2 regions of the Sodalis sp. C49 genome follow, and region 2 is predicted to be linked to the other one. Evidence: riboswitches for the same ligand, from Rfam matches in the RefSeq annotation. Region 2 holds a riboswitch; the other holds the start of a gene.
What was found. A riboswitch is a leader RNA that binds a small molecule or an ion and turns the genes downstream of it on or off. The one in region 2 is predicted to bind cobalamin.
Positions count from the first base shown of each region.

Region 1: it holds a riboswitch for cobalamin, as region 2 does, so the genes downstream of both, ABUK12_RS04350 (cobyrinate a,c-diamide synthase) here and btuB (TonB-dependent vitamin B12 receptor BtuB) in region 2, are expected to answer to the same signal.

Region 1 is NZ_CP163303.1:985,000-999,879, forward strand. It holds gene cbiB (adenosylcobinamide-phosphate synthase CbiB) at 1-759, opposite strand, end outside; gene ABUK12_RS04350 (cobyrinate a,c-diamide synthase) at 756-2,120, opposite strand; cobalamin riboswitch at 2,245-2,428, opposite strand; gene pocR (transcriptional regulator PocR) at 2,742-3,677, opposite strand; gene ABUK12_RS04360 (MIP/aquaporin family protein) at 3,907-4,737, opposite strand; gene pduA (propanediol utilization microcompartment protein PduA) at 5,365-5,649, shown strand; gene pduB (propanediol utilization microcompartment protein PduB) at 5,646-6,458, shown strand; gene pduC (propanediol dehydratase large subunit PduC) at 6,477-8,141, shown strand; gene ABUK12_RS04380 (propanediol/glycerol family dehydratase medium subunit) at 8,156-8,839, shown strand; gene pduE (propanediol dehydratase small subunit PduE) at 8,901-9,422, shown strand; gene ABUK12_RS04390 (diol dehydratase reactivase subunit alpha) at 9,453-11,288, shown strand; gene ABUK12_RS04395 (glycerol dehydratase reactivase beta/small subunit family protein) at 11,275-11,628, shown strand; gene ABUK12_RS04400 (BMC domain-containing protein) at 11,676-11,966, shown strand; partial or broken gene ABUK12_RS04405 (BMC domain-containing protein) at 11,982-12,233, shown strand; gene ABUK12_RS04410 (phosphate propanoyltransferase) at 12,635-13,264, shown strand; gene pduM (PduM family microcompartment protein) at 13,267-13,770, shown strand; gene ABUK12_RS04420 (EutN/CcmL family microcompartment protein) at 13,774-14,046, shown strand; gene ABUK12_RS04425 (cob(I)yrinic acid a,c-diamide adenosyltransferase) at 14,071-14,880, shown strand, end outside.
Region 2 is NZ_CP163303.1:3,430,519-3,445,398, reverse strand. It holds gene argE (acetylornithine deacetylase) at 1-730, opposite strand, end outside; gene argC (N-acetyl-gamma-glutamyl-phosphate reductase) at 951-1,955, shown strand; gene argB (acetylglutamate kinase) at 1,982-2,755, shown strand; gene argH (argininosuccinate lyase) at 2,933-4,306, shown strand; gene ABUK12_RS15460 (glutathione peroxidase) at 4,310-5,047, opposite strand; gene oxyR (DNA-binding transcriptional regulator OxyR) at 5,197-6,114, shown strand; gene sthA (Si-specific NAD(P)(+) transhydrogenase) at 6,097-7,497, opposite strand; gene fabR (HTH-type transcriptional repressor FabR) at 7,708-8,352, shown strand; gene ABUK12_RS15440 (YijD family membrane protein) at 8,358-8,723, shown strand; gene ABUK12_RS15435 (hypothetical protein) at 9,024-9,542, shown strand; gene ABUK12_RS15430 (hypothetical protein) at 9,662-10,177, shown strand; gene ABUK12_RS15425 (hypothetical protein) at 10,382-11,011, shown strand; gene trmA (tRNA (uridine(54)-C5)-methyltransferase TrmA) at 11,171-12,280, opposite strand; cobalamin riboswitch at 12,413-12,602, shown strand; gene btuB (TonB-dependent vitamin B12 receptor BtuB) at 12,672-14,549, shown strand; gene murI (glutamate racemase) at 14,494-14,880, shown strand, end outside.

The sequences.
Region 1 (14,880 bases), 2.4 Mb from region 2:
CACCGTCGCCTCCGACCAGGCGCAGTTCGGGCTTTTATGCTGATAGCGGTCGCGCCAGCCAATGCGCCAGGCGCCGCGCCCGTCCAGACGCAACAGGCCGGCGGCCAGCGCCAGCAGCAGCCAGCCCAATCGCGCCGGCAGCCAGTTGGCCGCGTCGTCCATTCGCGCCGATACGCAGCCGATGGCTTCGTACTGCGGCGTGCGGTACCCCACCATGGAATCCAGGGTATTGACCGCCTTATAGGCCATCGCCAGCGGCACGCCGCCGATAAACAGCCAGAACAGCGGCGCTATCACGCCGTCAACGCTGTTTTCCGCTACCGTTTCCACCACCGCGCGCATCATTTGCGGCCGCGTCAGGTGCTGGGTATCGCGGCCGACAATGTAGGACAGCTGCCGGCGCGACGCCGCCAGGTCGTCCGCGCGCAGCACGTAATAAACCGCCATGGCGGCATCGCGCAGGCAGCGGGTCGCCAGCAGGGTGTAGGTGAGCCAGGCGGTGGCCAGCCACTCCAGCGCGGGCGAAAAGGACAGCAGGCGCAGCAAGACCCAGGTCAATCCCCCACTGCCGCCCACCACCAGCAGCCACAGCGCGCCGCCGCCGATATACAGCGCCCGGCGGCTGCGGCAGCAACGGCGGATAACGCGTTGCAGGCCCGTGACGGCATGGCCTATCCAGCGCACCGGATGCGGCCAGTGCGGCGGATCCCCAAGCCACAGATCCAGCAGGTAGCCGGCGAGGTAGGCGCTCAAGGTCATAGCAGCTCGCATCCTTTATCCAGCCAGCGCCGCAGCAAGGCCGGGCGCTGGTAAAAATGCACATGCAGGTAGCTGGCGAGAAGCGTGGCGTCGCCATAACCGCCCGGCCACTGTTTTACCTCGCCGCCGGCGGCGCGTTTGGTGAGGGTAAACAGCGGCGGCTCATCGGTGATAAATTCGGAATGGTGAAATTCGTGACCGCGTAACGTTTCTCCCCTGGCGGTCAGCAGATTATCGGCCAGCGCCCGCCCCTCGCAATAGCCGAAACGCTTGAGTCCCTCGCTCATGCGGCTGACGCCGCGCAACAGGCCGACCATGGGGAAGACGCGGCCCTGCTGATCCTCCAGGGAAGTCCCCAGGTACATCAGCCCCCCGCATTCGGCGTAGATGGCCGTGCCCTGCAGACCGGCCCGCAGCAGCGCCGCCCGCATCGCGCCGTTGGCCGTCAGCCGGTCGGCGAAGAGTTCCGGAAAACCGCCGCCGAGGTAAATCATCTGGCACGCCGGCAGTTCCCGATCGTTTAGCGGGCTGAACGGCACGATACGCACGCCGATATCGCGCAGGAGCTGCAGATTATCCGGATAATAGAAATGAAACGCCTCGTCCTCGGCCAGCGCCAGCGTCAGCTGCGCATAACGCGGCGCGGCGGGCGGCGCGGGCAGGCGGCCCGGCGCGGGCTGGCAGTCGGCAAGACGCAGAAGACAATCGATATCGATATGCTGTTCCACCGCATCCGCCAGTTGGTCCCATTGCGCCTCCAGGCGCCGGTTTTCCTGCGCCGGCACCAGGCCCAGATGCCGGGAGGGCAATGCCCAGTCGCTGAGCGGCGGCAGATACCCCAGCACCGGCAGATCGCAGTAGCGGGTAATGGCGGTTTTAATCAGGTTGAAATGATTGGCGGAGGATACCCGGTTTACGATAATGCCGGCGATGTTGACGGCGGGATCAAACAGTTGAAAGCCCAGTACGGTGGCGGCGGCCGAGGTGGATACCGCCTTGCCGTCGATAATAAGCACCACCGGCACGCCCAGCTGCTTGGCCAGCGCGGCGCTGCTGCAGTCGCCGCCGTCGCTGCCCAGGCCGTCGTAGAGTCCCATGACGCCTTCGATAACGCCCACGTCGGCAGTTTGCATATGCCGGTTAAACAGGCCGTTAAGCGTGTCAGCCCCCAGCATATAGGCGTCCAGGTTATGCGAGGCGATGCCGCTGACCGCTTCATGCCAGCCGGTATCGATATAATCCGGCCCGCACTTGAACGGCTGCGCTCTGAGGCCGCGCCTGGCCAGCACCCGCAGCAGGCCGAGCGTCAGCAATGTTTTCCCGGTCCCGCTTTGCGCGCCGCCAATCAGTATCGCTTTCATCCGTATCCCGTAATGCCAGGGCGGGCCGAACGGGATTGTCGTAAGCAACGGCGGCGGAAAGGCGCTATCCCGACGCAGTCGTTAGGACAACCCGCTTCCCACCGAAGGAGTTGTTACCGAGCCGGTACGGCTCTTGTTATCAGGCAGGTCTTCTGGCTTTGCGTCATCCTCCTCCGGCCCTTCCCAATCATTTTCGATCAGTGGTGACGCCGGATTCGTCGGCATTACAGCAGCGGGGGCTGCGGAGGATTCACACCTCCTTCCCTGACGGCCTTGCGGCGCGTGCAACCTGGTAACATTGGCATTGGCGCCGCGCGGAAATGGCAAATCGTTGCCGGCGGCGCCCCTGTCATCGTTAATCTAAAGTATCTGGGGAAAATATACCCCGGATTGGATCAAAAAAAATGTTCGCCGGCGGTGATTTGATTAAAATTTATTGTCGGGGGATAACACTTTTTAGCTATCGGCAATTAGCCATGCCACGGCATGGCGCGATGAGCGGCCATTTTCAGCGGCGAAAGCCATAGCATTAAATAGCGTTGGTTAAATTTAAAAAATGAGATCACGATCGGCTGGAAATAATAACGTCACAATAATTAAAGCGACAAAAGGGAAAAAGGATTAATTACGCGGCATGGCGATATTTTTCGCCGGGCTGTTATTCAGCGCGGATAAACGCTGCTCACGATACGCCTGGGGGGTAATGCGATAGGCCTGGCGAAATACTTTGCAAAAATAGCTGGCCTGGGAAAAACCGAGGTTGCGCGCAATGACGGCGATGGACCAGTCGCTTTGCTCCAGCATCTGGCGCGCGCTTTCCATACGCTGCTGGTTCACGTAGGCGTTAAAACCCACGCCTTGGTATTTTTTGAATAATTTGCTGAAATAATAAGGGCTGAGATAGACCATCGCCGCCACGTCCTCAAGACGCAGGTCCTCGGAGTAATGACTGTCGATATAACGCAGCACCTTTTTCATTTTGCCGTCATGCGCGCTTGGGATCGCCGCCCGGTGCCCGGCGCTCGCCGGCGCGTGTTCTTTAATTACCACGAAATCAAGCTGTTGCTTAAGGTAATTATCAACGATGATTTTCAGCAGATCGGCGGAAGACAGCAGCCGGTCGTAATCGATAACCGGAATGTTCTCGAAATGCTCGGCCAGCACGCCGTTCTGGCGCCAGGTGAAGGAACTGCTCTCCTGCACTTCGGGCAGCTTGACGGTATCATTGATGCGCACCTGGCCGCACAGCACAAATCCCACCAAATGGCCGCCGATGACCAGGGGAATGGAAAAATCGGTCAACCCGGCGTGACAGCGGTAGATACAGGGCTGATTGGATTTAGAGGCTTCAAGTCCGCCGCAGCGGTCGCTCATGCGGCAGCGGCGGCCCATTTCCGGATCCTGGCGCAATGATTGGCAAAACGGGGTGAAATGATATAAATCCGAAACTTCCTCGCCGTGGATATTGACTACCACTACAGCCAAATTGGTGGCATTAGCGAAATCATGCGCGATTTTATTTATCAGTTCTGAATCCATAAAACTACCGGAATTCATATTATGCCCTCTCGCGCTTTACTTATTTTTAATAAACCAGTAACAAAAAAGATATATTTCGCCTGATTGTTACGTTTTAATGAAAGATGCAGCGATTACGACGCAATATCTTAAAGCCGTTTGGGATTTAATCATTTTTTCCTTATTCAAAACCGTGCTCTATCACACAATTATAGGATTGCGCCGGCACCCGGTCCTGAAGCCGGGTGCCGGCCGGGTTGCCCGGGGTTTAAGATTGCAGCGGCGGTTGTCCCGCCGCGTCCTGTTTAATATTGCCGGGCAAATGGGGCGCTATCAGGAAGCGGTATACCGCGGCGCCCAGGATCGCCCCGACGATGGGGGCGGCGATGGGCACGATAAAGTAGGGAATCTCGCGGCCTCCGGTCATCGCCACCTCGCCCCAGCCGGCAAAAAAGGTGAACAGCTTGGGGCCGAAGTCACGCGCCGGATTCATGGCGAAACCGGTCAATGGCGCGGTGGACGCACCGATCACCGCCACCAGGATACCGATCAGCAACGGCGCCAGCGGACCTTTGGGCACGCCGTTGCCGTCATCGGTCAGCGCCATGATAAGCCCCATCAGGATGGAGGTGATGACGGTTTCCACCAACGCGGCCAGCCCGACGCTGATGGCGCTTGCCGGATAAGTGGAAAAGATGCTGGCCAGGAACAAGCTCTCCTGGCTGCCGCGCACCATCTGGTGGGACTGCTCGTAGAGGCCGAACATATTATGGTACAGCAGATAGGTCAGCGCCGCGCCAAAGAAGGCCCCCGCCACCTGGGCCAGGATATAGGGCAGCACTTTCCTGCCCTCGAAATTAGCCAGCAGCCACAGGGCAATGGTTATCGCCGGATTCAGATGGGCGCCGGAAATACCCGCGGTCAGATACACCGCCAGCGCAATGCCCAGCCCCCACACCACGCAAATCTCCCACAGGCCGAAGCTGGCGCCGGCGAGCTTGGCCGCGCACAGCACGCTGGTGCCGAAAAACATAAACAGCCCGGTACCCAGCAATTCGGCAACACATTGCCCTTTTACCGTTCGTAGAGTGTCGCTCATCGTAATTTTCCTGTATGAGGTCGAAATAAAATAATTATTAGCGTGAAACCGCCTTGCTTCCGACTGACATTTTGTCTATTTTTAAAAAATCTTTTTAATGAACATAAGACTTTCAAGACACTACGCTATATGCCCCCATGGCGTTTAGCAAAGTTATTTATCAATCAAATGAGATCTCGCCTGCAATTATCTTTTTACGTAACAAAAACAAGACATAAAATTTCGTTTTTTAAAATATAAAATAATCGCCACAGTCGATAATTTTTATGGGTCATAGGCGCTGCAAGCCTTGCCGCGCAAGGCATTGCCGTTTTTTCGCCATACTATATTATTGCTCTGGCATTATTTTTTACCGTTAACGGGTCGCCGGAAAAATCACAGCCGGGCCTGAATTTCAAGATCAATTATTGAATTATGGAAGGTAAAAAATTAATTGGTGTTATTGCACAAGTCGATAAAATCCAGCCAGGGCGCCGCATTTGCAAGTTGAAATGACAATTTTTTGCTATGCCACCGCCAATCATTTCTTCTATTTTCACCCTAATCAAGCCACTATTTTTTATCGCTTATGCGTATATTTTACCTCGGACATCCTCAGAATTTTAATGATTGGTCGAGGTAATAAAAATGCAACAAGAAGCCCTGGGCATGGTGGAAACCAAAGGTCTGACCGCCGCGATTGAGGCGGCCGATACCATGGTGAAATCGGCCAATGTGTTATTGGTCGGTTATGAAAAAATCGGTTCCGGTCTGGTGACGGTTATCGTGCGCGGCGACGTCGGCGCGGTGAAAGCCGCCACCGATGCCGGCGCCATGGCGGCGGCCAACGTCGGTGAAGTGATCGCCACCCATGTCATCCCACGTCCCCACGCGGATGTGGAGAAATTTTTGCCTAAAGGAACCCGCGAATGAACACCGATAAGGTCATCGAGGCGATCCTGGCCCAGGTGATGGCGAAAATCGGTGACGACGCCCCCGCGGCGCCCCCTTCTCTCTCCCCATTGGAACGAGGTCCGGATATGTCGGAAAACACCTGTAACCTGACGGAATTCGTCGGCACGGCCATGGGCGACACCATCGGTTTGGTGATCGCCAATGTCGACAGCGCAGTGCTGACGGCGATGAAACTGGAAAAACGCTACCGCTCGATCGGTATTCTCGGCACGCGCATCGGCGCGGGTCCGCACATTATGGCGGCGGACGAGGCGGTCAAGGCGACCAATACCGAAGTGGTCAGCATCGAATTACCCCGCGACACCAAAGGCGGCGCGGGACACGGCTCGCTGATCATTTTCGGCGGCGAGGACGTGTCCGATGTGAAACGGGCGGTGGAAGTGGCGCTCAAGGAACTGGACCGGACGTTCGGCGACGTCTACAGCAATGAGGCGGGCCATATCGAGCTGCAGTATAGCGCCCGCGCCAGCTACGCGCTGGAGAAAGCCTTCGGCGCGCCGATCGGCAAAGCCTGCGGCGTGATAGTCGGCGCCCCCGCCGCCATCGGCGTGGTGATGGCCGATACGGCGGTGAAATCCGCCAACGTCGATGTGGTTTCCTACAGCTCCCCGTCCAACGGCACCAGCTTTAGCAACGAAGTGATCCTGGTGGTCTCCGGCGATTCCGGCGCGGTGCGCCAGGCGGTGACCTCCGCCCGTGAAATCGGCAAGACCCTGCTCGGCACGCTCGGCGCGGTGCCGCATAACGATCGTCCGTCTTATATTTAACTCCTTGTGGGGGATGGCATGAAATCCAAGCGATTTGAAGCGCTGGCGAAACGGCCGGTTAACCAGGACGGTTTCGTCAAAGAGTGGGTCGAGGAAGGCTTTATAGCCATGGAAAGTCCCAACGACCCCAAGCCGTCGATCAAAATCGTCGACGGCAAGGTTACCGAACTCGACGGCAAGGCCCGCGCCGACTTCGATCTGATCGATCACTTTATCGCCAACTACGGCATTAACCTGGCGCGGTCGGAAGAAGTCATGGCGATGGATTCGGTACAACTGGCAAAAATGCTGTGCGACCCCAACGTGTCGCGCGCCGATATCATCCCGCTGACCACCGCCATGACGCCGGCGAAAATCGTCGAAGTGATGTCGCAGATGAACGTGGTGGAGATGATGATGTCGATGCAGAAGATGCGCGCCCGGCGCACTCCCTCGCAGCAGGCGCACGTCACCAATATCCAGGACAATCCGGTGCAGATTGCCGCCGACGCCGCCGAAGGGGCCTTCCGCGGCTTTGACGAACAGGAAACCACCGTGGCGGTGGCGCGCTACGCGCCGTTTAACGCCATCGCGTTGCTTATCGGCTCGCAGGTCGGCCGGCCGGGCGTGCTGACGCAATGCTCGCTGGAGGAAGCCACCGAACTGAAACTCGGCATGCTGGGCCATACCTGCTATGCCGAAACCATTTCGGTTTACGGCACGGAACCGGTGTTTACCGACGGCGACGATACGCCCTGGTCGAAAGGATTTCTCGCCTCCTCCTACGCCTCGCGCGGCCTGAAGATGCGCTTTACCTCCGGTTCCGGCTCGGAAGTGCAGATGGGCTACGCCGAAGGTAAATCCATGCTGTACCTGGAAGCCCGCTGTATTTTTATTACCCGCGCCGCCGGGGTGCAGGGGCTGCAAAACGGGTCGGTAAGCTGTATCGGCATCCCGTCGGCGGTCCCCTCGGGCATCCGCGCGGTGCTGGCGGAAAACCTGATCTGCTCGTCACTGGATCTGGAGTGCGCCTCCAGCAACGACCAGACCTTCACCCATTCCGATATGCGCCGTACCGCGCGTTTGCTGATGCAATTCCTGCCCGGCACCGACTTTATCTCCTCCGGTTATTCGGCGGTGCCGAACTACGACAATATGTTCGCCGGCTCCAATGAAGACGCCGAGGACTTCGATGACTACAACATCCTGCAGCGGGATCTGAAAGTGGACGGCGGGCTGCGCCCGGTGCGCGAGGAAGACGTGGTGGCCATTCGTAATAAAGCGGCGCGCGCGCTGCAGGCCACGTTCGCCGGCATGGGCCTGCCGCCCATTAGCGACGAGGAGGTCACCGCCGCCACCTATGCCCACGGTTCGAAGGATATGCCGGCGCGCAATAAGGTGGAGGACATGAAGTTCGCCCAGGAGATTATCGAGAAGAACCGTACCGGACTGGAAGTGGTCAAGGCATTGGCCGAAGGCGGTTTCACGGACGTGGCGCAAAGCGTGCTGGATATCCAGAAAGCCAAGATTGCCGGCGATTACCTGCATACCTCGGCCATTATCGTTGGCAACGGCCAGGTCCTGTCGGCGGTGAACGACGTGAATGATTACGCGGGTCCGGCCACCGGATACCGTTTGCAGGGCGCACGCTGGGAAGAAATCAAAAACATTCCCAACGCGCTCGATCCCAGTGAGTTGGGTTAACCAAGGCGGCCATGATGGAAATTAACGAAACACTATTACGGCAAATCATAGGCGACGTGCTCAGCCAGATGCAGCCGCTGGATAACCAGGTCTCCTTCGCCCCCGCGCAGGCGGCCAAACCCGCCGCCGCGGCGCCCACCGGCGACGGCAAGACCTGCGATTTTCTCAAGGTGGTGGGCGACGCCCGGCCCGGCACCCATAAAGACGAGGTGATTATCGCGGTCGGCCCCGCGTTCGGCCTGTCGCAGACCGTCAATATCATCGGCCTGCCCCATAAGCAGATCCTGCGCGAACTGATTGCCGGCATCGAGGAGGAAGGCGTGCGCGCCCGGGTGATCCGCTGCTTTAAATCCTCCGACGTGGCGTTTGTGGCGGTGGAAGGCAACCGGCTGAGCGGGTCGGGCATTTCCATCGGCATCCAGTCCAAAGGGACGACGGTTATCCACCAGCGCGGCCTGCCGCCGCTGTCCAACCTGGAGCTGTTCCCCCAGGCGCCGCTGCTGACGCTTGAGACCTACCGGCATATTGGTAAAAACGCCGCGCGCTACGCCAAGGGCGAATCGCCGGATCCTGTGCCGACGCTCAACGATCAGATGGCCCGGCCGAAATACCAGGCCAAATCCGCGGTGCTGCATATCAAGGAAACCAAGTATGTGGTGACCGGCAAGCAGCCGCAGGAACTGAGCGTCGCCCTCTGAACGCCACGACTTTAACCTCTACGCGCCCGCCGCGGGCGATGCGCGAATTAAGGTAACGACGATGAATGCTGAAGCAATTGAAACCATGGTGCGTGACGTGCTGGCACGCATGAACAATCCGGACGCGGTGCAAACGCCGGCCCCGGCGTCCAGCGCGCCCAAGGCCTTCACGGCCGGCGTGGCGGATTATCCGCTGACCAATAAGCACCCGGACTGGGTCAAGACCGCCACCGGCAAAACCCTGGACGACCTGACGCTGGCCAACGTGCTTAACGGCCGCGTCACCGCCCAGGACGTGCGGATCACCCCGGAAATCCTGCGCATCCAGGCGGATATCGCCCGCTCCGCCGGACGTTCCCTGCTGGCGATGAACTTCGAGCGCGCCGCCGAACTGACGGCGGTGCCGGATGAGCGGGTCCTGGAAATCTATAACGCCTTGCGTCCGTTCCGCTCAAGCCAGGAAGAATTACTGGCGATAGCCGGTGAGCTTGAGTCGCGCTACAACGCGACGATTTGCGCCGGTTTTGTCCGCGAGGCCGCGGGGTATTACCTGCAGCGTAAAAAGCTCAAGGGCGATGATTAACACCGGGGAACCGGCGGGCGGGAGCAACAGATGGGTTATATCGTAGGGGTGGATATCGGTAATGCCTCCACCGAGGCGGCGCTGGCGCAGGCCTCCGCCAGCGGGGCATTGACATTTATCGCCAGTTCGCTGGCGGAAACCACCGGTATCAAAGGCACCAAACGTAACGTGTTCGGGATTATGCAGGCCCTGAACGCGGTGGTGGCGCGGGCCGGCATCAGCATTGCCGACCTGACGCTGATACGGCTCAACGAAGCAACGCCGGTCATCGGCGACGTGGCGATGGAAACCATCACCGAAACCGTGATTACCGAGTCCACCATGATCGGCCATAACCCCAAAACGCCGGGCGGTCTGGGGCTGGGAGCCGGTATTACCATCGGCTTCGACGAACTGCTGACGCGCTCCGTGGAGGAGCCCTATATCGTCATAGCCCCCGCCGCGCTCGATTTTGCCGATATCGCCGCGATGATCAACGCGGCGGTCAAGGCCGGTTTTCGTATTACGGCGGCTATTTTGCAGCGCGACGACGGCGTGTTGGTCAGCAACCGGCTGGACCAGCCCATCCCCATCGTCGACGAGGTGCGTCATATCGAGCGCATCCCGCTCGGCATGCCCGCGGCGGTGGAAGTGGCCGCCCCCGGCAAGGTGATTACCCAGTTGGCCAATCCTTACGGCATCGCCACCGTGTTCAAGCTGAACGCCGACGAAACCCGCGCCATCGTGCCGGTGGCCCGTTCGCTTATCGGCACCCGCTCCGCGGTGGTGGTGAAAACGCCCAAAGGCGACGTCAAGGCGCGCACCATCCCGGCCGGACATCTGGAGCTGTATGCCGGTAACCGGGTAACGCGCATCGATGTGCACCAGGGAGCGGAAAAAATCATGGCGGCGGTGTCCGCCCTCGGCCGGCTCGACAACGCCGGCGGCGAATCCGGCACCCATATCGGCGGCATGCTGGAGCAGGTGCGCCAGACCATGGCGGAACTGACCAATAAGGATCCGTCCGCCATCGCCATCCAGGATCTGCTGGCGGTGGATACCTTCGTGCCGGTAAACGTTAAAGGCGGCCTGGCCGGGGAATTCTTTATGGAACAGGCGGTGGGCATCGCCGCGATGGTGAAATCCGATCGGCTGCAGATGATGGACATCGCCGACGCGCTGCAACAGCAGACCGGGGTCAGGGTCGCCATCGGCGGCGCCGAGGCGGAGGCCGCCATCCTCGGCGCGCTGACCACGCCGGGCACGCAGCGGCCGCTGGCGATCCTCGATCTGGGTGCCGGCTCCACCGACGCCTCGATCATCGACGGCAACGGCCGCATCGTCGCCACGCACCTGGCGGGCGCCGGCGATATGGTGACGCTGCTGATCAATTCCGAACTGGGGCTTGAACAGCGCCAACTGGCGGAGGACATCAAAAAGTATCCCCTGGCCAAGGTGGAGAGCCTGTTCCATATCCGCCATGAGGACGGCAGCGTGCAGTTTTTCGACCACCCCCTGCCGGCCGACGTGTTTGCCCGGGTGGTGGTGGTCAAGGAGGACGGCATGGTGCCCCTGCCGGCCGATCTGGCGCTGGAAAAAGTGCGCGTGGTGCGGCGCAGCGCCAAGCAACGGGTGTTTGTCGCCAATGCCCTGCGCGCGCTGGCCCAGGTCAGCCCGACCGGCAGCATTCGCGATATTCCCTTCGTCGTGCTGGTGGGCGGCTCCGCGCTGGACTTTGAAATACCGCAGCTGGTGACGGACGCGCTGGCCCATTTCCACCTGGTGGCCGGCCAGGGCAACGTGCGCGGCTGCGAAGGCCCGCGCAACGCCGTTGCCACGGGACTGGTGCTGTCATGGACCGGGGAGGCGGCGCATGAGCCTGCCTGATATCAGCCATCCGGCCATCATCGTCAGCCTGTGCGGCGGCGGGCGTCCCGGCTGGCAACAGTTGCTGCTGGGCATGGAAGAGGAAGGCATCCCGTATGCGCTGCATGACGCCGGCGATGACGCCACCCCGCTGGCCCTCCTGGCGCACCAGGCCTCGAACGCATCGCCGCTGGCGGTGGGCGTGGCGGTCGGCGCGCAGGATATCGCGGTGCACGATCCGCATTTACCCGCCGACCGCCCGCTGTTTGTCCTCAGGGACTATACGCGGCTGCCGGCGCAAGAAATCCGCCGGCTGGGCTGCAACGCGGCACGGCTGGTGAAAGGGTTACCGTTTAAATAATGCCGGGCAATCAACCACATCACGTCGCCCACAACAGGAGAGAAAGCATGAACAACGCATTGGGATTAATTGAAACTAAAGGGCTGGTCGGCGCCATTATCGCCGCGGACGCCATGGTCAAATCGGCCAACGTCCAACTGGTGGGCTATGAAAAAATAGGCTCGGGTCTGGTAACGGTCATGGTGCGCGGCGACGTCGGGGCGGTCAAGGCGGCGGTGGATGCCGGCGCGGCGGCGGCCCAGGGCATCGGCAACGTGGTCTCCACGCACGTTATTCCCCGTCCGCATTCGGATGTCGAGGGCTTTTTGCCCACCGCCACCCCGGTACTGGGTGAATAACCTGAAGGTGACCGCGTGAAAACCTCACTGGGTTTGCTTGAAGTCGCCGGTCTGGCGCTGGCCGTCAAGGCGGCCGACACCATGGCCAAGGCGGCGAACGTTGCCCTGACCGGCATCGAAAGGACCAACGGCTCGGGCTGGATGCTGATCACCATTACCGGTGACGTGGCGGCGGTCAATTCGGCCATTGCCAACGGCGCGGCGCTGGCGCGCCGGGAAAACGGCTGGGTGGCGCAACGGGTTATCGCCCGTCCCGCGGACGGTCTGGACGGCTGGCTGGACGGCGCGATAAAAACCCGGCCCGCCGACGGCGGCAACAATGCCCTGGACCGGCATGACGATATCGCGTCCGGCGCGCCGGCGGAATCAGGCGCGGTTGCGCTCGCAAGCCGCGCGGCGCCACCCGCGGCCAGTATCCCGGCAGCGGCGGATATCGCCCCGGCCGGCGCGATCGCGGCGGGAGAGGAACCCGCCGCACCGCCGGCGGCGATCCTCACCGCCCCGCCGGTAAAACCGGCGGCGGAAATACGCGGCGAACCGGCAATGTTGCCGGACCTGCCCGGGCGGGTGCCGGGCGAATGTAATTTATGTCACGACCCGGCATGTCCGCGCCGCAAAGGCGACCCCCGCGCGACATGTATTCATGACGGAGAAAGAGGCTAAGTCAGATGGAAACATTGGAGTTGCAGTCCCTGGTGGAAAACGTACTGCTCGATATGCGGCGGCGCCCCGTGCCGCTTGGCGTATCGAACCGGCATTTGCATCTGTCCCTTGAGGATTATGAACATCTGTTTCCCGGCCGGCCGCTGATCTTCAAAAAGGATTTGTATCAGCCCGGACAGTTCGCCTCCGAGCAGGTGGTCAACCTCGTCGGTCCGAAAGGCACGCTGAAAAACGTGCGCATCCTCGGCCCGCTGCGCGGCCGGTCCCAGGTGGAAATTTCCCGGACCGACGCCCGGCTGCTGGGCATTGCCGCGCCGCTGCGCCTGTCGGGCAACCTGGACGCCACGCCGGGCATCCGGCTGGTCAGCGCCAGCGGCGAGCTGGAATTACCCCATGGCGTGATCGTGGCGCAACGGCATATCCATATGTCGCCCCTTGATGCGTTGCTGTTCGGCGTTAAGCCGGGCGATGTGGTGCGCGTAGCCCTGAACGGCACCGGCCGCCGGCTGATCTTTGACGATGTGGTGATCCGGGTGGGCGAGCATATGCGCCTGGAAATGCATATTGATACCGACGAGGCCAACGCGGCCGACGCCGGTGACAAAGGCGCCACCGCGGTTTTGCTGGGGCGCTGAGGATGGTTTGGGAAGGCGGGCGCGAACAATGGCTGGCGGAATGCGTCGTCCGGGTACTGCAGCGGCTACAACAGCGCCAGCGGGCTGAGCTGGTGCTGCCGCTGCCGCGCTTAACCCGCGACTGGCCCGCGAACGCCGCGCTGAACCATGCGCGTCTGCGGGTGACGCACACCACGCCGGCTTTTTGGCAACGGCTGGCCGGCGGGGACGAAGATGCGGCGTTTGACGCGCTGAGGCGGGCCTGGCGCGACGGCATGCAGGTATGGCTTGAAATCGATAACGCCTGCTTCGGCCTGCTGCCGGTCGCCGGGCTGCTACGGCTGCCGCTGCGTTTTTGCGCGCCGGACGGCAGGCCGGTTCACCTGCTGGCGCGCCGGGTGGCGGGCTACGCCGATGTGCGACCGCTGCCGCCGGGATATCTCGTCGTGGCGCGCCATGTCCTGCTGACCGCATTGGCCAGGGATGAAATTGTTAAACGTCGTCTTCAACTTTACAGGCAGGACTAGAACATGCAACTGGCTCGCGTAATAGGTTCGGTGGTGTCGACGCAGAAAGCGCCTTCGCTGCTGGGTAAAAAATTGATGGTGGTGGAACCGGTCAATGTCGACGGTTCGGCCCCCAGCGGCTTCACGCAGCAGGAGGTGGCGGTGGATTCCGTCGGCGCGGGCGAAGGCGAAATCGTGCTGCTGGCGCGGGGGGCGTCGGCGCGCTGGGTATTCGCCGAGCCCAACCAGGCCATCGACCTGGCGATTGTCGGTATCGTCGACACCATTGTGCCTTAGCAGGGGCCGGATCGGGAGCGGGTTATGAGCATCTATACCAAAACCGGCGATAAAGGCACCACCTCGCTTATCGGCGGCCAACGCATTAAAAAATACCACCCGCGCGTCGACGCCTACGGCACGGTGGATGAACTGAACGCCTGCCTGGCGGTGGCCGCCCATCAGGTGCGCGACGCGCAAAACCGACGTCTGCTGCGCGCCATCCAACAGCAGTTGTTCTGGCTGGGCGCGGAATTGGCCGACGAACGGCCCGGCCTGCGATCCGATAGCGTCCAGCGCCTGGGCGCCGAACAGATAACGCAGCTGGAGCAGGCCATCGATCGCTGCATGGCGGCGCTGCCGCCGGTCACGGGCTTTGTACTGCCCGGCGACAGTCCGGCCGGCAGTCAACTGCATTTGGCGCGCACCGTGGCCAGGCGCGCCGAGCGGCTGCTGGTGCAGTTGGCGGACGAGACGCCGGTGCGCGGCGAGGTGCTCGGTTTTATCAACCGGTTATCGGACTGCCTGTATGCGCTGGCCCGCTTTGAGGATCGCTGTGCCGAAACCGACGCCGTGGTCGGCGAGGTGCTACGGCGCTATCAGGCAAGCGCGGGGTCCACCGCCGGCCAGGCCGGGGCGGACCCCGCCCCGCCTGACGGCGAAACGCCCGGCGCGCCGGAGGACCTTGACTTTCTGCTGGTCCATGGCCTGTTGCGCGCGGCGATGGCGGCGGCCGGCGAACTGGCGGTGGCGGTGGTGATGGCCGTTGTGGATCGGCACGGCAATCCGGTCATCACCTATCGCATGAGCGGCGCGCTGCTGGCCGCCATCGATCTGGCGCCGAAAAAGGCCTGG
Region 2 (14,880 bases):
TGTGGCCGAAATTCATGGTGGGGTAGGGGATGTCGAAGGCCGGGTGATGGTAACGTTCCTGCAACGTATTGCGTAGTATCATCAGGTGGGAAATGGCCTCGTGCATCAGTTCGATAGCGTTAACGCCCAGGCTCGGGTCGCTGGAGTGGCCTGATTGGCCCTGGATACGCACCGCATTGGAAATATGGCCTTTATGGGCGCGCACCGGCTGCAGCGAGGTCGGTTCGCCGATAATGGCGCAATCCGGGCGCAGCTCGCTGGACTGGGCGAAATAGCTGGCTCCCGCCATACTGGTTTCCTCATCGGCGGTGGCGAGGATATATAATGGCTTTTGCAGCTTGCTGGTATCGATATCGCGCAGCGTGTCGAGGATAAAGGCAAAAAAGCCTTTCATATCGGCGGTGCCCAGGCCATACAGCTTATTATTGTCTTCGGTCAGGGTAAAGGGATCGCGTGTCCAGCGTCCGTCGTCAAACGGGACGGTATCGGTGTGCCCCGTCAGCAGCAGGCCGCCGGCGCCGCTGCCGATACGGGCCAGCATATTATATTTGTTGCGCGTGCCCGGCACCGGCTGGATTTCGACCTGGAAACCCAGCGTCGTGAACCACCCCGCCAGCAAATTGATTAAGGTCTGATTACTTTGATCCAGGGCGCTGTCGGTGGCACTGATGGACGGCGTGGCGATCAGGGCGCGGTACAACTCCATAAACGGGGGTAATTTTGTCTTCACTGTTGACAGCCTTTAGTTTGGATAGTATCAATATTCATGCAATAATAGTGAATAAAAATACACTAACGTTGAGCGTAAAGTAAACGGATACTTACCAGACTACTACGCTTGACCTCCCGGGTGAACAGCGAATAGTTGCTTAAGCGACGACTTAGGCGACAAAGAGTTGCTGGAGATCCCTTCTCGTCGTGATAGCAAATCAAGAAGGTGAACAAAAGTCATGCTGAATACGCTGATTGTTGGTGCCAGCGGATACGCCGGAGCTGAGCTTGCGGCCTATCTCAACCGTCACCCGCATATGAACATAACCGCTTTGGCGGTTTCAGCGCAAAGTGCGGATGCCGGGAAATTACTGTCCGAACTGCATCCCCAGCTTAAGGGCGTGGTCGATTTACCGCTGCTGCCCCTGATCGACGCCGCTGAACTGGCGAAAACGGTGGATGTGGTGTTTCTCGCCACCGCCCATGAGGTCAGCCACGATCTGGCGCCGGTATTCCTGGCCGCCGGCTGCGTGGTGTTCGACCTCTCCGGCGCGTTCCGCGTCAATCAGGCATCGTTCTACAGCCAGTATTATGGTTTTGAACACCAGCATGCCGACTGGCTGGCGAAGGCGGTCTACGGCCTGGCGGAATGGCAGGGCGAGGCGTTGCAGCAGGCGCAACTGATTGCCGTGCCGGGCTGCTATCCCACCGCGTCCCAGCTGGCGCTCAAGCCGCTGGTCGACGGCGGTCTGCTTAACGACGCCCAGTGGCCGGTGATCAACGCCGTCAGCGGCGTCAGCGGCGCTGGCCGGAAAGCGTCGCTTGCCACCAGCGTCTGCGAGGTCAGTCTGCAACCCTACGGCATATTTACCCATCGCCACCAGCCGGAAATCGCCGCCCATCTTGGCATCCCGGTGATATTTACCCCCCATTTAGGCAATTTTGCCCGCGGTATCCTGGCCACCATCACCTGCCGCTTAAACGCGGGCGTGACGGCGGGCGATGTGGCCGAATCCTATCATAACGCCTATCACGATAAACCCCTGGTACGGTTGTATGAGAAAGGCGTGCCGGCGCTGAAGGCGGTAGTGGGACTGCCGTTTTGCGATATTGGCTTCGCGGTGCAGGGCGAGCATTTAATCGTGGTGGCCACCGAAGATAATTTATTAAAAGGAGCGGCCGCGCAGGCAGTACAATGCGCTAATATCCGCTTTGGTTTTGCACAAACGCAGGCGCTGCTGTAACGGCTGGCGACGAGGTAATAAAAATAATGAATCCGTTAATTATAAAACTGGGTGGCGTGTTACTCGATAGCGAAGAGGCGCTGGAGCGTTTATTTTCGGCGCTGGACAGCTATCGCGCGCAGCATCAACGCCCGTTGCTGATTGTCCATGGCGGCGGTTGCCTGGTGGACGAGCTGATGAAAAAACTGGCGCTGCCGGTGACCAAGGTCAACGGCCTGCGGGTTACGCCGGCGGATCAGATTGATATCATCACCGGCGCGCTGGCCGGCACGGCCAATAAGACCCTGCTGGCCTGGTCAAAAAAACATGCCATCCCGGCGGTCGGGTTATGCCTGGGCGACGGCAATAGCGTCGATGTTACAACGCTTGATGAGAAACTCGGCCATGTCGGCAAGGCGCAGCCGGGTTCGCCGGCGTTGTTAAATACCTTGCTTGGCGCCGGTTACCTGCCGGTTATCAGCTCTATCGGCATTACCGCCGACGGCCGGCTGATGAACGTCAATGCGGACCAGGCCGCCACCGCGCTGGCCGCCACCCTGGGGGCCGATCTGATCTTATTGTCCGATGTCAGCGGCATTCTCGACGGCAAAGGCCAGCGCATTGCCGAAATGACCGCCCATAAAGCGGAGCAGCTGATAGCGCAGGGGATCATTACCGACGGCATGATTGTAAAAGTCAACGCGGCGCTGGATGCGGCCCGCACGCTGGGCCGTCCGGTGGACATCGCCGGCTGGCGGCATGCGGAGCAACTGCCGGCGTTGTTTAACGGCGAGTCCATCGGCACGCGCATCCTGGCCTGACGTTGCCGGCGGGATACCGGCTGGGTAAGATAACGTGCGCGGCCGCATGGCTATCCGGGGGGCCTGGCGCAGGTTCAGCAGCATTTCCATGGGAGCGCCGTTTCCGGCGTCCCCTCATCATTCGGCATGGGCGCGCGGCGGCGAGCGCGCCGGCAAAAAAAATAATGGAGCACGGTTATGGCACTTTGGGGCGGACGGTTCAGCCAGGCGGCGGATCAGCGGTTTAAATCATTTAACGACTCGCTGCGCTTTGATTACCGGCTGGCGGAGCAGGATATTATCGGCTCGGTGGCCTGGTCGAAAGCGCTAGTTACCGTCGGTGTGCTGACGGCGGAGGAACAGCTGCGCCTGGAGGAAGCCCTGTCTTTTCTTCTGGAGGAAGTGAGTGCCGCGCCCGAGTCCATCCTTGCCAGCGACGCCGAGGATATTCATAGCTGGGTGGAGCAGCGCCTGATTGAAAAAGTCGGCGACCTGGGCAAAAAACTGCATACCGGCCGCAGCCGCAACGATCAGGTGGCCACCGATCTGAAGCTGTGGTGCAAGATGCAACTGTCCGAGCTGCTGGCCGCCGTGCGCCAGTTGCAAACCGCGCTGGTCGCCACCGCCGAGGTCAACCAGGACGCGGTGATGCCTGGTTATACGCATTTGCAGCGCGCCCAGCCGGTCACCTTTGCCCATTGGTGCCTGGCCTATGGCGAAATGCTGGCGCGCGATGAAAGCCGCCTGCGGGACACCCTAAAACGTCTTGACGTCAGCCCGCTGGGTTCCGGGGCGCTGGCCGGCACCGCTTACGCCATCGATCGCGACCAGTTGGCCGGCTGGCTGGGTTTTGCCACGGCAACGCGCAATAGCCTCGATAGCGTGTCCGATCGTGACCATGTGCTGGAGTTGCTGTCCAATGCCGCCATCAGCATGGTCCATCTCTCGCGTTTTGCCGAAGACCTGATTCTGTTCAACAGCGGCGAGGCGGCGTTTATCGAATTGTCCGATCGGGTCACTTCCGGCTCGTCCCTGATGCCGCAAAAGAAAAATCCCGATGCGCTGGAGCTTATCCGCGGCAAGTGCGGCCGGGTCCAGGGGGCGCTTACCGGCATGATGGTGACCCTGAAAGGGCTGCCGCTGGCGTATAACAAGGATATGCAGGAAGACAAGGAGGGCCTGTTCGATGCGCTGGATACCTGGCTGGATTGCCTGCATATGGCCGCGCTGGTGCTGGAAGGGCTACAGGTGAAGCGTGCGCGTTGCCGCGAGGCGGCGCAGCAGGGCTATGCCAATGCCACCGAACTGGCCGATTACCTGGTCGCCAAGGGCATCCCGTTTCGCGAGGCGCATCATATCGTCGGCGAGGCGGTAGTCGAGGCCATCGGCCAGGGCAAAGCCCTGGAAGCGCTGGAGCTGGCTGAATTGCAGGCGTTCAGCCCGGTTATTGGCGAGGATGTTTATCCGGCCCTGTCGCTGCAATCGTGCCTGGACAAACGCTCGGCAAAAGGCGGCGTGTCGCCGCAGCAGGTGGCGGCCGCCATTGCCGAGGCGAAAAAACGTTTGGCGTAGCTGTCAGGCCGGTTGCAGTAAAAACGCTTCCAGCTCTTCGCTGCCGCCGATATGGCGCCCGCCGATAAACACCTGCGGCACGGTGGAACGGCCGGTTACCGCGCGCAGACTGACGGTGGTGGCGTCTTTACCCAATGAGATTTCTTCATACTGGATTCCGTTGTCGCGCAGCATCTGCTTGGCTTTGGCGCAGAACGGACAGCCTGGTTTGGTAAACAGCGAAACGGATTCCTGGACTTTGCATTCCGGCGCCAGGTAACACAGCATGGTATCGGCGTCGGAAACTTCGAACGGGTCGCCCGGTTTGTTCGGTTCAACAAACATTTTTTCCACCACGCCGTCGCGTACCAGCATCGAATAACGCCATGAGCGCGGGCCGAATCCCAGCTCGGCTTTTTCCACCAGCATGCCCATGCCCTGGGTAAATTCACCGTTGCCGTCGGGGATAAAGGTAATATGTTCGGCGTTTTGGTCGGCTTGCCAGGCGTTCATGACAAACGTATCGTTAACCGAAATACAGACGATGCTGTCCACGCCGTGCTTGTGGAATAACCCGGCCAGCTCATTGTAGCGCGGTAAATGGCTGGAGGAGCAGGTAGGCGTAAAGGCGCCCGGCAGTGAAAATACGATAACCGTTTTATGCTTGAACAGTTCGTCGGAAGAGATATCGACCCAGTTGTCATCCTTACGGGTGTGGAAAGTAACCGATGGGACTTTCTTGCCTTCATGACTACTAAACATTGAAGAACCTCTTAACAGAAAAGAAAAAAGTGACTTTAACAGCTTGTCATACTGCGCGGGAATTATTATTAAGATTAACTATTGATAGGGATAATCGTTGATTGCTATCCTATCTATCGACGCGAACTATCGCGGCACGGAGGATGTTAATGAATATTCGCGATCTTGAGTATTTGGTGGCCCTGGCCGAGCACCGTCATTTCCGACGGGCGGCCGATGCCAGTCATGTCAGCCAGCCCACCCTGAGCGGCCAGATTCGTAAGCTGGAAGACGAACTGGGCGTGATGCTGCTGGAGCGCACCAGCCGTAAGGTCCTGTTCACCCAGGCCGGGCTGCTGCTGGTGGATCAGGCCCGCACGGTCCTGCGCGAAGTGAAAATACTGCGCGAGATGGCCAGCCAGCAGGGGGAGTCCATGTCCGGCCCATTGCATATCGGCCTGATCCCTACCGTCGGCCCCTATTTACTGCCGCATATTATCCCCACCCTGCATGAGACCTACCCAAAGCTGGAAATGTACCTGCACGAGGCCCAGACCAGTCAACTGCTGCTGCAACTGGACAGCGGCAAACTCGATTGCGCCATCTTGGCCTTGGTAAAAGAGAGCGAAGCTTTTATCGAAATCCCGTTATTCGATGAACCGATGCAACTGGCTGTTTATGCCGATCATCCCTGGGCGGACCGTGAACGTGTGCCGATGTCGGATTTATCGGGGGAGAAGCTGTTGATGCTGGAAGACGGCCATTGCCTGCGCGATCAGGCGCTGGGCTTCTGCTTCCAGGCCGGCGCCGACGAGGATACGCATTTTCGCGCCACCAGCCTGGAAACCCTGCGCAACATGGTGGCGGCCGGCAGCGGCATTACCTTGCTGCCCGCATTGGCGGTGCCTAATGAGCGTAAGCGTGACGGCGTCTGTTATATGAAATGCTATAAACCCGAGCCGAAACGCACCGTGGCGTTGGTCTACCGGCCCGGCTCACCGCTGCGCGCCCGCTATGAGCAGTTGGCCGAGTCGATACGCACCCATATGCAGGCCTATATGGGTACCGACTTAAAAGAGGCGGTTTAAGCCGTTCAGCGCCGCCACACGGAAGGCTTCCGCCATGGTGGGATAGTTGAAGGTGGTATTAACGAAATAATCGATAGTATTGCCTTCGCCTTTTTGCTCCATGATGGCCTGGCCGATATGGATGATCTCCGCGGCGCGCTCGCCAAAGCAGTGGATGCCGAGTATCTGCCGGGTATCACGGTGAAAAAGGATTTTCAGGCTGCCGACATTCATGCCGACAATCTGCGCGCGCGCCAGATGCTTGAACTGCGCCCGTCCCACTTCGTACGGCACCTTCAGCAGCGTTAATTCCTGTTCGGTTTTACCCACCGAGCTGATTTCGGGAATGGTATAGATACCGGTGGGTATATTTTCAATCAGCTGCACATTGGCCTGGCCCTTGATGATCACCTGTGCGGCGATTCGCCCCTGGTCATAAGCGGCCGAGGCAAGGCTTGGGTAGCCGATAACATCGCCGACGGCGTAAATATGCGTCAGGGCGGTCTGGTACATGCTGTTGACTTTAATCAGCCCCCGGCTGTCCGCCTCCAGTCCCACGTTGCCAAGGGACAGCGAATCGGTATTGCCGGTGCGCCCATTGGCATACAGCAGGCAGTCCGCGCGCATCCTTTTGCCGGAACGGAAGTGGACTTCCACGCCATTCTCGGTGCCTTCGATTTTTTCATATTCTTCGTTATGGCGGATAACCACGCCGTTTTCCCAAAAATGGTATGACAGCGCGTCCGACATTTCCTGGTCGAGAAAGGCCAACAGCCTGTCGCGCGTATTGATCAGATCCACCTTGACGTTCATGCCGCGAAAGATTGATGCATATTCACAGCCGATCACGCCGGCGCCATAAATAATCACATGCTGCGGATCGTGCTTTAAATCCAGGATGGAATCGCTGTCATAAATGCGCGGATGGGTGAAATCGACATCGTTGGGGTGATACGGACGGGAACCACAGGCGATAACGATATGCGCCGCGCTGAAATGCTCGGCGGTATTATCCGGATACTGGACCTTGACGGTATGGGCATCGACAAAAGTCGCGTCGCCGGTAATAATCCGGCACTGATTACGTTCATAAAATCCCTGGCGCATCCGGATCTGCTGTTTTATCACGCTATCGGCGTGATGCAGGATATCGGCGAAGCTGGCGCGCGGCAGATGTTGACTACCGTTATACAGCGGATTCTGGTTAAATTCGATAATCCGGCTAACCGCCTGGCGCAGCGCCTTGGAGGGAATGGTCCCCCAATGGGTACAGCCGCCGCCGACGCTGTTATAGCGTTCGATAACCGCGACGCGGGCGCCCTGTTTCGTCAGGCCCATGGCGGCGCCTTCCCCACCCGGGCCTGAACCAATGATAATGGCATCGTAATCGTACTGTGGTTGCATACCGGCTTAGCCTATATTTATACAAAATCACAACGTCAATGTAACATTGTAGACGGGAGATCCCAATCTTCACGGCCTTTTTTCTTGGTCTATGGCACCGGCGCCTACGGCGAACAACATTACGTCAAAATTCGCAGTTTGTATCAACGCTGTTGCAACAAATTTTGATATAGTGGCATTTTTACCGGTAATGTGGGGCAGGTCAGGACTATGGGCGTCAGAGCGCAACAAAAAGAGCGGACCCGTCGTTCCCTTGTCGAAGCGGCCTTTAGCCAGTTAAGCGCCGAGCGTAGTTTTGCCAGCCTGAGCCTGCGCGAAGTAGCCCGTGAAGCCGGCATTGCGCCCACCTCGTTCTATCGCCACTTTCGCGATGTCGATGAACTGGGCCTGACCATGGTGGACGAAAGCGGCCTGATGCTGCGCCAACTGATGCGCCAGGCGCGCCAGCGTATCGCTAAAGGCGGCAGCGTTATCCGTACGTCGGTGGCCACGTTTATGGAGTTTATCGGCAATAACCCTAACGCCTTTCGCCTGTTGCTACGCGAGCGATCCGGCACTTCGGCGGCGTTTCGCGCCGCCGTCGCCCGGGAAATACAGCATTTTATCGCGGAGTTGGCCGATTACCTCGAGCTGGAAAACCATATGCCGCGCAGCTTCACCGAAGCCCAGGCCGAGGCCATGGTTATCATTGTCTTTAACGCCGGCGCGGAAGCGCTGGACGTGGACGTCAATCAGCGCAGGCTGCTGGAAGAGAGGCTGGTCCTTCAGTTGCGCATGATTTCGAAGGGCGCGTTTTACTGGTATCGCCGGGAACAGGAAAAGTCGACCGCCCTCTCTTTTGACGCAAGCAGGTAGATAATATGACGACACGACCCCTGGGTGAAAAAGGCACGCTCCTATTGGCGCTGATTGCCGGTTTATCCATTAACGGCTCCTTCGCGGCCCTGTTCAGCACTATTGTGCCTTTTTCCATCTTCCCGCTGATTTCGCTGGTGCTGTCGGTATACTGCCTGCACCATCATTATCGCGACTGCGCCATGCCGGAGGGTTATCCTTCCCTGGCGGCGGTAAGCTTCCTGCTGGGCCTGTTGATGTACAGTGCTATTATCCGGGTGGAATACCCGGTTATCGGCTCAAATTTTATTCCAGCCATCCTGATGGTGGTCCTGGTATTCTGGATTGGGCGCAAATTGAAACGGCTAGACAAAATCCAACGGGATTCATAAATTTCTTGAGCCTGGATTATTAAACAATAGCCAATACTGAACGCGAAGACCGCATCTGCTATTTTTAAATGACGTATAATCCGTCGTTTTACAAAATGAACTCCGCTATGCTCAAAGGTTGCTAATTTATCAAAGAGAAAAGTATAATTATTAATTTTTTTGAATGCTATACAAAAATTTTCATTAAGATATTCTCTCCTGTTGTTTTTTATGTATTTATAGTAAAGTTTTTTTCCTGCGGTTAGCCTTGTAAAATATAAGCAAATGAAGTTTTACTTCAAGTAAAATAGGGTGTTAATTATGTGTAATTCTAATTTCTCCAACATAAATATTAGTAATAAAATAATACATGACAATTTTTTTTATATTTCATCGGATGATGAGACTGACGATGAGTTTTCTGCGCGCCCCCTGTTTTCCCAGCCATTAGTCCAGGTCAACAATGCTGTAATGACGCTACCTAAAATTTGCTATAAAGCAGGGGTTGCCCTGTCCACGGCGCTGTCGGCAAATAGCTATTTCCGAGGAATTTCTATTGTGACCAACCGAAATGAAGCACCCCCTATGGGTTCTACCAGCTTGCAGATATATGATCCGCAGTATAATATTTTCAACTATAAGCTATGTATGGGTATCATGGCGGCTTGTTTTGTCGCTGGGTTTACGCTCGGTAATATAAACTCGTTAATTAATAAGTTATTTAATTTTAATCGTATTGCTAGAGTTCCATTAGCTATGTACTGTATAGTCGCCTTATTCTATTTCTCTCTAGGCTTGTTATGGTACCCTCACTTTTCAAGTGCGCTTAATTATCTGTGATTCTTAAAAAGGCCTATGGCGGGGGGTATTCTTATGATGATAGGTAGAAATATCAGCCTTCAGTTTATCTTCGGATCGATTTTATGTAATAGAAAATTAGTTAGTATTGATAGGAGTTAATGATGCCTGTCTCAGACCCAACAATGCCGACCACAACAACCCATTGCCCTTTAGAGGAGATTAGCCAGGGGGATAATGGTTTCGGTCAGGGCGTTACGCGTTTTGCCAGATCATTTAGCGGCGCGGCCAACAGCGCCTTACCCTTTATCAAGACCCTGTCTGTAGTCACTTTGTCTGCCGCGTCGGCAATAGGTATCGTCTTTGGCGCCCAACGGCTTATCGCTGTTTCAATCCAAAATATCAGCAAGCCGCCCCCCGTTACCCATCTGGACGTCAGGGAATGGAAAGGCAAAATCATGGGCCTGGGTTTGAGCATCGGCATGTTGGGCGGCGGCGCTGCGGGATTCGCCGCAGGCTGTGCGCTAGAATCATGCAAATCATTTTGTGGTGCGGATCCGCTGCGTCATCGTGATAGTGTTTTTTATACCGTAGGAATTGGTTTTATCGTAGGCGCTTTAGCCGGTGTGGCTTATACAAACTTTATCGACATTGAACTGGACAATATTACCCAATAGGATAGTTAATCTGGTCAGGCGGCTACTGTAAGCGAACCGGCTAACTTCGGGATCAATTTTGCCGCTTGCAGGCACCGACCCGGGCGGTTGTTAGGGATATTACCGGCTTCGGGGAGTTTAACCTTTATTTGTGAAAATAGTCTATCAGCGCTTTCGTCTTTTTACATCGTTATGCCATTTAATCCCTTGCCGAGGAATCATTATATGAACCCTGAAATTAATAATCGAGAAAAGAATAATGCCGGGATGGTCAGCCAAGTGTCTCATGCCGATAAATATCACAATAATACGACAAGCAAATTTTTTAAGTTGATGACGAAATTGGCACGTGCCTGCAATTCCGCCACGGCGTTTTGTTGCTCTAATCCTTTATCGGTGATTTCCATCCCGCTTACCGTATCATTAACAAATAAGTTAATTTATGATTTGTTAGGTAGCCTGAAAGCCGCAAGGGCCGACCGATGCTACTTCCAGCTTGAGTTGGAAGGATGCTGGAAACCGCTGCAAGATTGCAGGATTAACATTGATAAAACGTTAGCGATGGAAAAGTCTTGCGCAGAGTTGAAGGAGATATGCAGTGAAATCCGCACGAGATGCGATACAGAACAGTGGCGCCACGAGCTATTTGAAAATACGCTGGTAAATTGTTTCATGACCGGACTTATGGCCGGCGCTGCAGCCTTTGTAATAGATTATGTTTATCAAGCCGCCCATAACCAGTTTAATCATAAGCCTGGCATGTTAAAGATGTCCATGGTCAGTTTTTTTATGGGTGCGTTATTTTATCTCGGTCTCATGAAGATAAACGATACCGCTTTAGGCTTCGATTGCTAGTTCAGCGCCTTTGCTGTCCGCACCCCGGGGGCGGTCGGTCAAGCTGAAATGTCACCAGCATTGACTATGAGAGCGACAAATAAACATCCTTTAAGGGGAATCAGCGGCTCTAGGCGGGCACGAAGCATGCGTAAGAGCCTCATTTTAGGTGCCATTGATCTATGGCTGCGTTTTGGCGGTTAACAGCACTCCGCATTCCATATGGCGGGTATAAGGAAATTGATCAAACAGCGCCAATCGTTCGATACGGTGGGTTTCCGCCAACGTTGTCAAATTACCGCACAACGATTCCGGGTTACATGAGATATACAGGATGCGCGGATACCCCTGCACCAGCCTGACGGTGGCATCATCCAACCCGCTGCGCGGCGGGTCGACAAATATGGTTTCGCAGCGGTAGCTTGCCAGGTCGATGTCCTTCAGGCGGGTAAACTCCCGCACCCCTTGCATGGCTTGGGTAAACTCCTCAGCCGACATGCGGATAATCTGCACGTTGGTCATTCGATTGGCGGCGATATTAAACTGTGCCGCTTCCACCGAAGGCTTGGCTATTTCCGTGGCCAGCACCCGGTTAAAATTGCCCGCCAGCGCCAGGGAAAAATTGCCGTTGCCGCAATACAGCTCCAGCAGATCCCCTTGTGCCGGTTCAGTGGCCGAGAGCGCCCACTCAAGCATCTGGATATTCACGGCGGCGTTGGGTTGGGTAAAGCTATTTTCGATTTGACGGTAAATGATTTCCCGTCCCGCCACCGGCAAGCGCTCATCGACATAATCACGGTCCAGGCAAATTTTGGTTTTGGTGGCGCGGCCAATCAGGTTGACCGCAAAACCCTGCGTCCTCAGATGATCGCGCAGCGCGCCCGCATGCTCGCGCCATTCGTCGTCTAACGGACGATGATAGATAAGGGTAATCACCGCTTCACCGCTCAGGGTCGTCAGGTAATCAAGCTGGAACAGCTTGCGCCGCAGGATCGGCGATGGCCGCAATGCGTCCATCATGGCGACCATCAATCGGTTCATCAGTTCGCCGCCGGCGGCGAAGTGATCGATGCGGATCCGGTCCTTGGTCTGCTGATCAAACATTATATGATACAAATCCTGCTCATCATGCCAGACCCGGAATTCAGCACGCATCCGGTAATGTTCGGGCTGCGAGCGGAATATTTCCGCCTCGGGCGCCTGAAACGCCGCCATCATCGCGTTCAGTCGAGCGGCTTTTTCCGCCAGTTGGGTTTCATACGCGCTAATGGGTAACGTCTCGTCGGTCATGATGATCTCTCGCTAATATCCGTTATTTGTACCACTTTATGGGGGATTGTAGGGGATAAACCGGTGATGTCCAGTGTTGTTGCGCTTATAAATAGTTTGATTATTAGTGCTATAGACATGCTTATCTCTTTGATTGTAGGATTATTGTCCGGTCTTTCGTAAGTTAAAAGGGAATCCAGTGGAAAGCTGGAGCTGACGCGCAGCGGTAAGGGGACTTCAGGGCGATCGCGCAAGCAGACACTGTCTTTATGATGGGAAGTCGTCGCCTGGCGTATTATACGCATCCCAAGCCCGAAAACCTGCCGGTATTCTGTCGCAATATCCCTGTTTATCGCGAGCCATCAAACATGGAACCTGCGGCATCCTATTTTATCATTTGGATGCTATGGCAATGCCTAAGATTAACAATACCGTGCTGCTGGCGCTCTGCGTCACGGCATTCTCCGGGTGGGCGCAAGACGGCGCCCAGGATCAGGCCGCGCAAATGATGGTCGTATCCGCCAACCGTTTTCCCCAGCCAATATCCACCGTACTGGCACCGACCAGCGTGGTTACCCGCAGCGATATCGACCGCGGCCAGATCAAATCGGTGGCCGAAGCGCTAAGCCGTCTGCCGGGCGTGGATATCGCCCAATCCGGCGGATTGGGGCAGCAAAGCTCACTGTTTATCCGCGGCACCGATTCAAGCCATGCCCTGGTGCTGATAGACGGCGTGAGGCTGAACCAGGCCGGCATCTCAGGTTCTTCCGACCTTAGCCAGATTCCGCTGTCCCTGGTGCAGCGCATCGAATATATCCGTGGCCCGCGTTCCGCGGTCTATGGGTCGGACGCCATCGGCGGCGTGGTGAATATCATTACCACACGCGAGCAGCCGGGCACCACCCTCAGCACCGGCATAGGGTCCCATGGCTATCAAACCTATGATGGCTCCACTCAGCAACAGCTTGGAGAGGACACCACCGCCACCGTTGCGGGCAACTATACCTATACCCATGGTTTTGATGTGCGCGCCAACCTGCCGGATACCTATGGCGATCCCGCGCAGCCCGACCGCGATGGTTTTATGAGCAAAACGCTGTTTGCCTCGCTTGATCATATCTTTAACCAGCAGTTCAGCGGTTTTGCCCGCGCCTATGGCTACGACAACCGCAGCGGCTATGACGGCAGCTACGCCTATACCGACCCTGATCATTTTGACGCGCTGCCCGATACCCGTAAACTCTACAGCCGTACTTACGATACCGGCATGCGTTACCAGGACGGGATCTACGCGTCGCAGCTGTCCTTTAGCTATAACCATACTCAGGATTATAACTACGATCCTCAATATGGACCCTATTCCGCCTCCGCCACCCTTGACGATTCCAAACAGTATAATGCGCAGTGGAGCAATACCCTGCAGACAGGCCATGGCACGGCAGGCGCTGGGGTGGACTGGCAAAAGCAGACCACCGAACCAGGCACCGGTTACCTTACCGACGGCTATGAGCAACGCAATACCGGTATCTACGCCACCGCTTCGCAGCTTGTCGGGCCGGTTACCCTCGAGGGCGCGGTGCGCGGTGATGATAATTCGCAGTTCGGCTGGCACGGCACGTGGCAAACCAGCGCCGCCTGGGAGTTCATTGAGGGCTACCGGCTTATCGGGTCTTACGGCACCGCCTACAAGGCACCCAACCTGAGTCAGCTTTACAGTGGTTTTGGCGGCAACGAAGATTTAAAACCCGAGGAGAGCAAGCAGTGGGAGGGCGGGATGGAAGGGCTGACCGGCCCGCTGACCTGGCGCGTCTCGGCATACCGCAACGATATCGACAACCTGATTGATTATGACACCAACGACGACACTTATAAGAATATCGGCAAGGCGCGGATCAAAGGTGTGGAATGGACCGGCTCGGTCTATACCGGCCCGCTGCAGCATCAACTGACGCTGGAGTACCTCGATCCCCGCGACGCCACCACCAATCAGGTGCTGGCGCGACGCGCCAAGCAGCAGGTGAAATATCAGCTGGATTGGCAGGTGGCCGATATCGACTGGTCGCTTAACTACCGTTATCTCGGCGAGCGTTACGATACCAACTACAACACGAATGACCGGGTGCGAATGGGCGGCGTCAGTTTGTGGGACATCGCCGCCTCTTATCCGCTAACCCCCCATCTGACGGTTCGTGGTAGAATAGCCAATCTGTTCGACAAAGACTATGAGACGGCTTATGGCTACCAGACCGCAGAGCGAGAATTTTATCTCACCGGAACTTATTCCTTCTGACGGTAGCAACATCAAACGGCCCACGATCCTGATTTTCGACTCTGGCGTGGGCGGTTTATCTATCTATGATGAAGTGCGGCAACTGTTGCCGGACCCGCATTATATCTACGTATTCGACAATGAGGCTTTTCCGTATGGCGAAAAGCCGGAAGACTTTATTGTCCAGCGGGTCGTGAATATCGTTGCGGCGGTGCAGCGCCTGCACGTGCTTGATATGGTGATTGTCGCCTGCAATACCGCCAGCACCATTTCCCTGCCGGCCCTGCGCGAGCGGTTTGAGTGCCCTATTGTCGGCGTAGTGCCGGCGATAAAACCCGCCGCCAAGCTAACC